2 regions of the Marinomonas sp. ef1 genome follow, and region 1 is predicted to be linked to the other one. Evidence: riboswitches for the same ligand, from Rfam matches in the RefSeq annotation. Region 1 holds a riboswitch; the other holds the start of a gene.
The links. Region 1 has a riboswitch for thiamine pyrophosphate ahead of thiB (thiamine ABC transporter substrate binding subunit). Riboswitches for the same ligand answer to the same signal wherever they lie in the genome.

Region 2: linked by a shared signal. The riboswitch ahead of thiC (phosphomethylpyrimidine synthase ThiC) and the one ahead of thiB (thiamine ABC transporter substrate binding subunit) in region 1 are both predicted to bind thiamine pyrophosphate.

What each region holds. Positions count from the first base shown of each region.
Region 1 covers NZ_NHTT01000023.1:11,178-15,382, forward strand. Annotated here, with positions in the region: gene thiP (thiamine/thiamine pyrophosphate ABC transporter permease) at 1-269, opposite strand, end outside; gene thiB (thiamine ABC transporter substrate binding subunit) at 245-1,258, opposite strand; TPP riboswitch at 1,338-1,457, opposite strand; gene CCS02_RS20880 (3-deoxy-D-manno-octulosonic acid transferase) at 1,480-2,706, opposite strand; gene msbA (lipid A export permease/ATP-binding protein MsbA) at 2,709-4,205, opposite strand, start outside.
Region 2 covers NZ_NHTT01000012.1:68,841-73,045, reverse strand. Annotated here, with positions in the region: gene CCS02_RS16440 (penicillin-binding protein activator) at 1-455, opposite strand, end outside; gene rsmI (16S rRNA (cytidine(1402)-2'-O)-methyltransferase) at 569-1,432, shown strand; gene CCS02_RS16430 (transporter substrate-binding domain-containing protein) at 1,456-2,244, shown strand; TPP riboswitch at 2,363-2,467, shown strand; gene thiC (phosphomethylpyrimidine synthase ThiC) at 2,650-4,205, shown strand, end outside.

The DNA.
Region 1 (4,205 bases):
AGACAAGAAGCAACAGGAATAGCAATAAGTAAGCTAATACTACTGCTTAGCAGCGCTTGCCATAAGGAAAAGCGTACAACCCGCCAAAGATAAGGCTGCTGCATATAGCCAAGCCAAGAGTGTAATTCGCTATAACGCAAAAGAGCCGCCAAACTGGCAGCTCCCATTAGCAGGAAAAAACCAACACCTAATAGCGCCGGCAATAACCCTTTGACGGTTCGAAAGAAAAACAACTTAACGTCGATTATCGAGTCGTGGCATTTAACCACTCATCAATCCAAGCTTTACGATGTTGCGCCACGTCTTTTGCCGGCAGAACCAAACTCTTTACCGGTTTTAAAGCACTGTCAAAAGCCGCTGGTAATTTTTCATCTAGCTTAACCACGGGTAACATCCAATTGCCCGTTGCAACTGTCAATTGGAAACCTGACTGCAAAATAAACTGCATAAACTGCTTCGCCAAGGCAGGATGAGGCGCACCTTTCATCATCGCTGCCACTTCGATTTGTGGATAAAGACCTTCACTGGCTGCAGCAGCCATATACTTATTATCCCCTTCCGCAACAATGTGATAAGCAGGAGATGTGGTGTAACTCAACACAACATCCGCTTCGCCTTTCAAAAATAAACCATAGGCGTCAGACCAACTTTTCGTTACTGTCACGGTATGAGAAGCCAAACGCTCCCATGCTTCAGCAGCATTATCGCCATAAACAGATTTCACCCATAACAACAGACCAAGCCCTGGCGTGCTCGTTCTTGGATCCTGATAAATAACACGCAGGTTTTGATTATCTACCACTTCTTCCAAACTAGTTGGCGGACTTTTAAGCGTTTCAGAATTGTAAATAAAAGCAAAGTGACCTTGATCAAATGGCACGAAGGTTTTATCCGACCAGCCACCAGCAATAGTGATAGCTGAAGTATCAACAGCATGGTTCGCCAATAGACCTGTCTGTTTTGCGGCTTCCATTAGATTTAGGTCTAACCCCAAAAGTACATCAGCTTGTGACGACTTCCCTTCTAGTTGCGCGCGGGACAAAATACCAACCGAAGAGTCCAATGCGACAAAATTCACTTCACAGGCACATTCTTTTTCGAAATTAGCTTTTATCTTCGGACCCGGCCCCCAATCGGATGCAAACGCATCATAGGTATAGATATTCAGAGTATCTTTGGCTAATGTTACAGGCGAAAAAGCTACGCCAAGACTAACAACAGCCGCAGAAAAAAGAGTGGTTAACAAAAATGGTTTCAAAGTGTCGCTCCTAAAATAAGTGAGCGGCGTACAGGGGAAATGGCAAGGATGATTTTTGAGCTACTATATATGTCGGCAGTTCAACTTGCTATCTCGATTCCTACGCCAGCATGATCTGGATCAGGTTCGGTGGGTTAGCAGACAATCTGCTTCTCAGCTCTAACATTTACTAAATGCTAAAGCACCCCATGAGATAATGAGCGTTTATTGTAAAGAGTCGATCAACGGAAGTCTATTTCAGCAAGCACTCTGGTGACTGCACCTTGATTTTTTTCTGCAAAACGCAATGCAGTTTGACCGAGACGGAAACGCTGAGACGATTGCCCCGCAAGATCCACAACTACTTTTGTCAATTGCGCTTCGTCTTGACAACGAATAGCGCCATTCACCTGCAAAAGCTGTTCAGTAATATCCATAAAATTAAAGGTATAGGGTCCAACTAAAATTGCCTTTCCAAGCAAGGCGGGCTCAATCGGATTGTGGCCACCGCGTTTAATCAAACTGCCACCAACAAAAGCCATATCAGATGCTTGATAGTAATACATCAACTCTCCCATGGAGTCGCCAATCACCACATCAAAATTAGCCCATTGATCGAGTGCCGTTTGAGTACGAAGAGCGACTCGCTCAAAAGACTGCATAGCTAAAGCTTGTACTGCTTCAAAGCGTTCAGGATGACGAGGAACCAGTACCAATAACGCATCTGGATATTTTTGTAGCAGCGCCTTATGAACGCGCAATAGCATTTCATCTTCACCTTGGTGAGTACTTCCTCCCACCCAGACAAACCTTGAACCTAACTGTCGACGCCAGTTAGCTTGAAATACTTCAGGCGGCACAGCAAGATCGAATTTAATACTTCCTGTCACTAATACTTTTTTTGCTCCCAACGCTTCAAAGCGCACTGCATCAGCTTGTGCATGCGCCAAAAAACAATCCGGTAAAGCAAATAAGGGGCGCGAGATAGCTGAAAACTTCTGATAGCGCTGGAAAGAACGCTCACTCAAACGAGCATTCACTACCTCAACACGTAGACCTCGCTGCTTAGCCAGTTGTAACAAGTTAGGCCAAAGTTCGGTTTCTACAATTAATAAATGCTTACAGGTTAGTTTTTTAAGTGCCCTTTTAACACTTGAGCGCCAGTCCATTGGCAAATATCGATGCTCTGCAAAAGGAAAGGTTTTTACTACTTGCTCTGCCCCCGTCGGTGTCATAGTGGTAATTAATAATCGCTGTGTAGGGTATTTTTCACGCCACTGAAGTACCAAGGGGCGTACAGCAAGCACTTCGCCCACAGACGCACAATGAATCCATAAATCCGCTTCAACAGAAGGCCAAAAGCCAAACGCTTCTTTAGCACGATAGTGCTGATAGGTTTTCTTAAAACGCCGTATTTTCGATAAAATAACCGGCGTTAATAAGACTAGTAAAGAACGGTACAGCCACATAATTAAGCTGGTGTCTCGCTGAATTGCTGATTATGAAGCTGTGCATAAGCACCATTCATCGCTAACAACTCACTGTGCGAGCCTTGTTCAATGATCTCACCATGATCCACAACCGCAATAATATCGGCATTCTCAATGGTCGATAATCGATGGGCAATAGCGATAGTGGTACGATTCGCCATTAGACCATCCAGGGCAGTCTGAATTGCTCGCTCTGATTCCGTATCCAATGCTGACGTCGCTTCATCCAAAATCAAAATAGGCGCATTTTTCAAGATAGCTCTAGCTATCGCAATACGCTGTCGCTGACCACCAGACAAGAGAACACCATTCTCGCCAACCATGGTATCTAGACCATGATCAAGCTCTTGAATAAAGTCCCAAGCATTGGCTGCTTTAGCTGCTTCAATGACATCTTCTACACTGGTATCACGCAAATAACCGTAGGCGATATTATCTCGAATCGTGCCATTGAAAAGTACAACTTGTTGATTTACCAAAGCGATATTAGAGCGCAGCTCAGTCAACTTATAATCATTGATACGAACACCATCTATACTCAAAGAACCATCATCAATATCATAAAAACGCGGAATTAAGTTCGCTATAGTAGATTTACCACTACCTGAACGCCCTACTAACGCCAAAGTTTTTCCAGCTGGCAAAGACAAACTAATATTTTTTAATGTCTGTTTCTCAGCACCAGTGTATTTAAAGGACATATTATCCCACTCAATATCCCCCTTAAATCGGGTTGCGGGTGTTAATCCTTTATCAACCTCTTCTGGCAAATCCAAGAAATCAAAAATACTGTAAGAAGCGGCAATACCTTTTTGCAATATACTGTTTACATCTGTCAGCTGACGAATAGGCTTACCTAACATACCAGCAGCAGTCAGGAAGGCGATAAAATCGCCTGGAGACATATGTGAACTGATAGAAGGGCTTAAAGCAAACCAAATTAGAATCGCCATCATCAGCGCAAGAATGAACTGCACAATCGGAATATTAAGAGATTTAGTCATTTCCATTTTTAACTGAGAACGACGATTTTCATTCGCAGCCTTATGGAAACGCGATATTTCATACTGGCTACCGCCAAATATTTTAACCACTTCATGACCTTTAATCGCTTCTGATGCCACATCAGTAACACCACCCATCGCATTTTGAATTCGAGTACTCAGTTTGCGAAAACGCTTAGATGCATAAGAAACAATTAAGCCAATTAAAGGCACAACCAATAAAAACAATAAAGAAAGGCGCCAGTTCATATAGATCATATAACCTAACAAACCAACAACTGTTAGGCCTTCACGCAAAAGAACACGTATTGCCTGGGTAATAGAGCCAATGACTTGTTCAGTATCGTATGTCAGCTTAGCGAGAAGTCGTCCAGTAGGAATAGAATGATAATAATTAGAAGGTAGGAGTACGAGCTTATTAAACATGCTGGTACGTAAATCAAAAACCACATTATTGGCAACTTTCGCCATAAA
Region 2 (4,205 bases), on a different contig from region 1:
GCTTGATTCTCTTCACCTTCATTTAGCGGAAGGTTATAAGTTAAATCCATTCGTAGATTTACGACTTCAAGCCAATTGCCAAAGTATTCAAGAATCGATGCTTTTGTTTCTTTCAATCGATTCTGATTGTCAGGATGGCTTGCTGCAGGCAGTTTGTCGGCTTTTTCTAGGTAAGCTAAAGCGTCGGTGGAATTGTCTAAATTTGAAGAAGCTAAAGCAGCAAGTAAATAGGCTTCAAATTGAATCGACGATGTTGTAATTAACACCTTACTTTCTAATTCATCAATGGTTTGTTGATACTCGCCTTGTGCATAGAAGTTTTTTGCTGCGTTGTAGGCATCCGCTAGCTCCTTAGAAACATCCGAAGTTTTAATTGGATGGTAGATGCTAGGCGGCAAGGTTCTTTCTTGCGAGCTGCTACTGGCGTTTTGTACCCTGTTTTGAGACTGATCCATATTTAAATTCATGGAATTACAGGCGCTTAGCAGAAAAGAGCAAAGAGTTAATGATATGATGCGGTAATTAATTAGGCTCATAAGCTTATAAAATGACAAATAAAAGAGGCCACATGGTACCACATAGTTCTGATGATGCGAGAGGGTCGCTATACATAGTTGCCACCCCAATTGGTAATCTAGACGATTTCAGTAAAAGAGCCGAGCAAACTTTACGTGATGTAGACTATATCGCAGCTGAAGACACTCGACACACCCGACGTTTACTCAATCATTTTGCCATTGAAGCAAAACTTTTTTCCATTCACGATCACAATGAAAAAGACAAAGCTGATTATGTAGCGAGCTTATTAGACGAAGGTAAGAGTGTCGCTCTGGTGTCTGATGCAGGAACGCCGCTTATATCTGACCCTGGCTATCACGTTGTGCATGCATTACGAGAAAAAGGCCATAAAGTTTTGCCGATCCCAGGTGCTTGTGCATTGGTCGCCGCTTTGTGCGCCTCAGGCTTACCAACGGATCAATTCTTTTTTGCGGGTTTTGTACCAGCCAAATCCAAAGGGCGCTGTGATTTATTTGAATCTTGGAAGAAGCAAACTGGCACCGTGGTATTTTACGAATCCACTCACCGAATTTATGATTCAATTGCGGATGTGCAAAAAGTCTATGGTGAAGACGCGCAATTAGTATTGGCTCGCGAAGTAACGAAAACGTTCGAGACTTTCTTGTCTGGTACCGCATCTGAAATTCTTGTCAAGTTCGATGCAGATGCTAACCAATTACGTGGTGAATTCGTCGTTATGCTGAGTTTTACGCAAGAAAGCGGTAACGAAGCAGAATTAGAAGCGAAGCGTATTCTGACAATATTGTTAGAAGACTTACCAGTTAAACAAGCGGCAGCTATGGCGGCTAAATTAACCGGTGAAAAGAAAAATTACCTTTATAAAATGGCGCTGGAAATGCAAGGCGATAATTAAATTAAACTATGAGTGCTACGTATATGATGTTTGAGAAAAATAAAAAAAATAGCGTGAAGTTTTTATCTTTTGCCGCGTTAGTCCTATTAAGTTCACAAGCTGCTCAAGCCCGTACTTGGGATGAAATAAAGCAGAGTGGGGAATTAAAGGTTGGATTAACGGGGGATTATTCTCCTTTGTCGTTTTATAGCAAAGCCGGAAATTTAGAGGGCTTTGATGTTGATATGATGACGAACCTGGCAAAGTCATTGGACTTAAAAGTAAATTTCGTTAAAACAACTTGGCCTGCACTTTCTCAAGATCTTGCTAATGATAAGTTTGATGTTGCAGCTGGCGGTGTGACGAAAACGCAAAAGCGTGCAGAGCAGTTTTCTTTATCCGATTCTGTAGCTGCAAATGGCAAGATCATTCTAAGCAATTGCAGTAATGCTAAGCCACTGAATACACTAGAAAATATTAATCAGCCCACCGTGAAAGTCATAGTGAATCCAGGTGGCACCAACCAAACTTATGTGGATGAGCACATTACATCTGCTGATATCATTCGGACTAAAGATAATTTTGCTAACTTGCAAGGAATTCGTGATAACACGGCGGACGCCATGATTACAGATTTAATAGAAGGCAACTATTACCAACTGCATGAAAAGGGTGTGTTTTGTGTTTCTTCAAAGCAAATATTAGCTGGTACGTCGAGTGTTAAAGTTTATATGATGAAAAAAGATAATAGCCATTTGCTTGGAAAGGTTAATGCGTGGCTTCATGATTCTGATAAATCAGATTTGATGATGCATTGGGGTATTACTCAGTAAACTATTCATTTTATTTTTAGTGGCCCTGATAAGTTGTATTTTGCTCTTGAAGGAAAGCTCTTGATCAATCGGGCAAAAAATCCGTATTTACAAGATCTATTGCCTGAGAGTATGCTTGCACAACTTGTCGGAGTGCCATTTGGCTGAGATCGCATAATTAAGTGCGGGATCCGCAGAACCTGATCGGGCTAATACCCGCGTAGGAAACAAGAAAGTCTCCATTTTTCTTTTCTGCATCGAATGAACTCCTGATTTTTTATGGAATCGATGCAGTCATATCCTCTAAAGCATCCTTTTTAATAAAATTCAGGGTTCACGTTTTGCAATTAACGCCAGTAGTGCGTTTGCCTGTGAAACAGCACCCCAGACAAGCAATTCTCCATTTTAAAAATAAGGGAAGTGCTCATGTCGACTATTAATGAATTAAACAGCGAATTGAACAGCGAAGCCAATCAACATAAAAAACCAGCCAACTTATCTAAAAAGCAGTCTCGTGAAGAATCACGCCAAGCCGCGAAATCTTTTATCGAATCATTACAAGCAAGACCTTTTCCCGCGTCTGAACGTATATATCTAACTGGCTCAGACGACTCGATTCGCGTTCCTATGCGCAAGATCAATCTGACAGACACACCGATAGGTTCTGATCCAGACAATCTTACTTTCGAACCAAACGAAGCTATTTATGTTTACGATTGCTCTGGTCCTTATGCTGATCCGCAAGAAAATATCGATGTTTACCGTGGTTTGGCGCCAATGCGTGCGCCATGGATTGATAAGCGTAATGACACCGAAGTATTAACGAGCGTGTCATCTGAGTTTGCCCAGTCACGCTTAGAAAATTCTGCACTGGACGAATTACGCTTTAAAGAATTGCCTAAAGTGCGCAAAGCTCGCCAAGGTAAATGTGTGACGCAAATGCATTACGCTCGCCAAGGCATCGTCACGCCGGAAATGGAATACATCGCACTGCGTGAAAATCAGAATATCGATGCCATCAAGAGCGAGTTGTTATTGAGGCAGCATCCTGGAAAAAGCTTTGGTGCTAATCTGCAAACTCGTATTACTCCAGAGTTTGTGCGCGACGAAGTAGCAAGAGGTCGTGCCATTATTCCTAACAATATTAATCACCCTGAATCTGAGCCAATGATTATTGGTCGAAATTTCTTGGTGAAAGTAAACGCTAATATCGGTAACTCTGCCGTGACGTCTTCCATTGAAGAAGAAGTAGAAAAACTGGTTTGGTCTACTCGTTGGGGCGCGGATACCGTGATGGATTTGTCTACTGGTAAAAATATCCACGAAACTCGCGAATGGATTTTACGTAACTCTCCCGTGCCAATCGGTACTGTACCAATTTATCAAGCCTTAGAAAAAGTCGATGGTGTGGCTGAAAATCTTAATTGGGAAGTATTCCGCGATACCTTGATCGAGCAAGCGGAGCAAGGCGTGGATTATTTCACTATTCATGCGGGTGTATTGCTGCGTTATGTGCCAATGACGGCTAAGCGTCTTACAGGAATTGTGTCTCGTGGTGGTTCCATCATGGCTAAATGGTGTTTGGCACATCACAAAGAAAGTTTTTTGTACGAACGTTTTCGTGAGATTTGTGAGCTTTGTGCGGAATACGATGTGGCTTTGTCGCTTGGTGATGGCTTGCGTCCGGGTTCGATTATGGATGCCAATGACGAAGCGCAAATGTCGGAACTTCGCACCTTGGGCGAGCTGACGAAAGTTGCTTGGGAATACGATGTGCAAGTGATGATTGAAGGTCCTGGGCATGTGCCAATGCAATTGATCGAAGAGAATATGACAGAACAACTTAAGCATTGTCACGAAGCGCCGTTTTATACGTTGGGGCCATTAACTCAAGACATCGCACCGGGCTATGATCACATTACCTCTGGCATTGGTGCCGCTCAAATTGGTTGGTACGGCTGTGCCATGTTGTGTTACGTGAC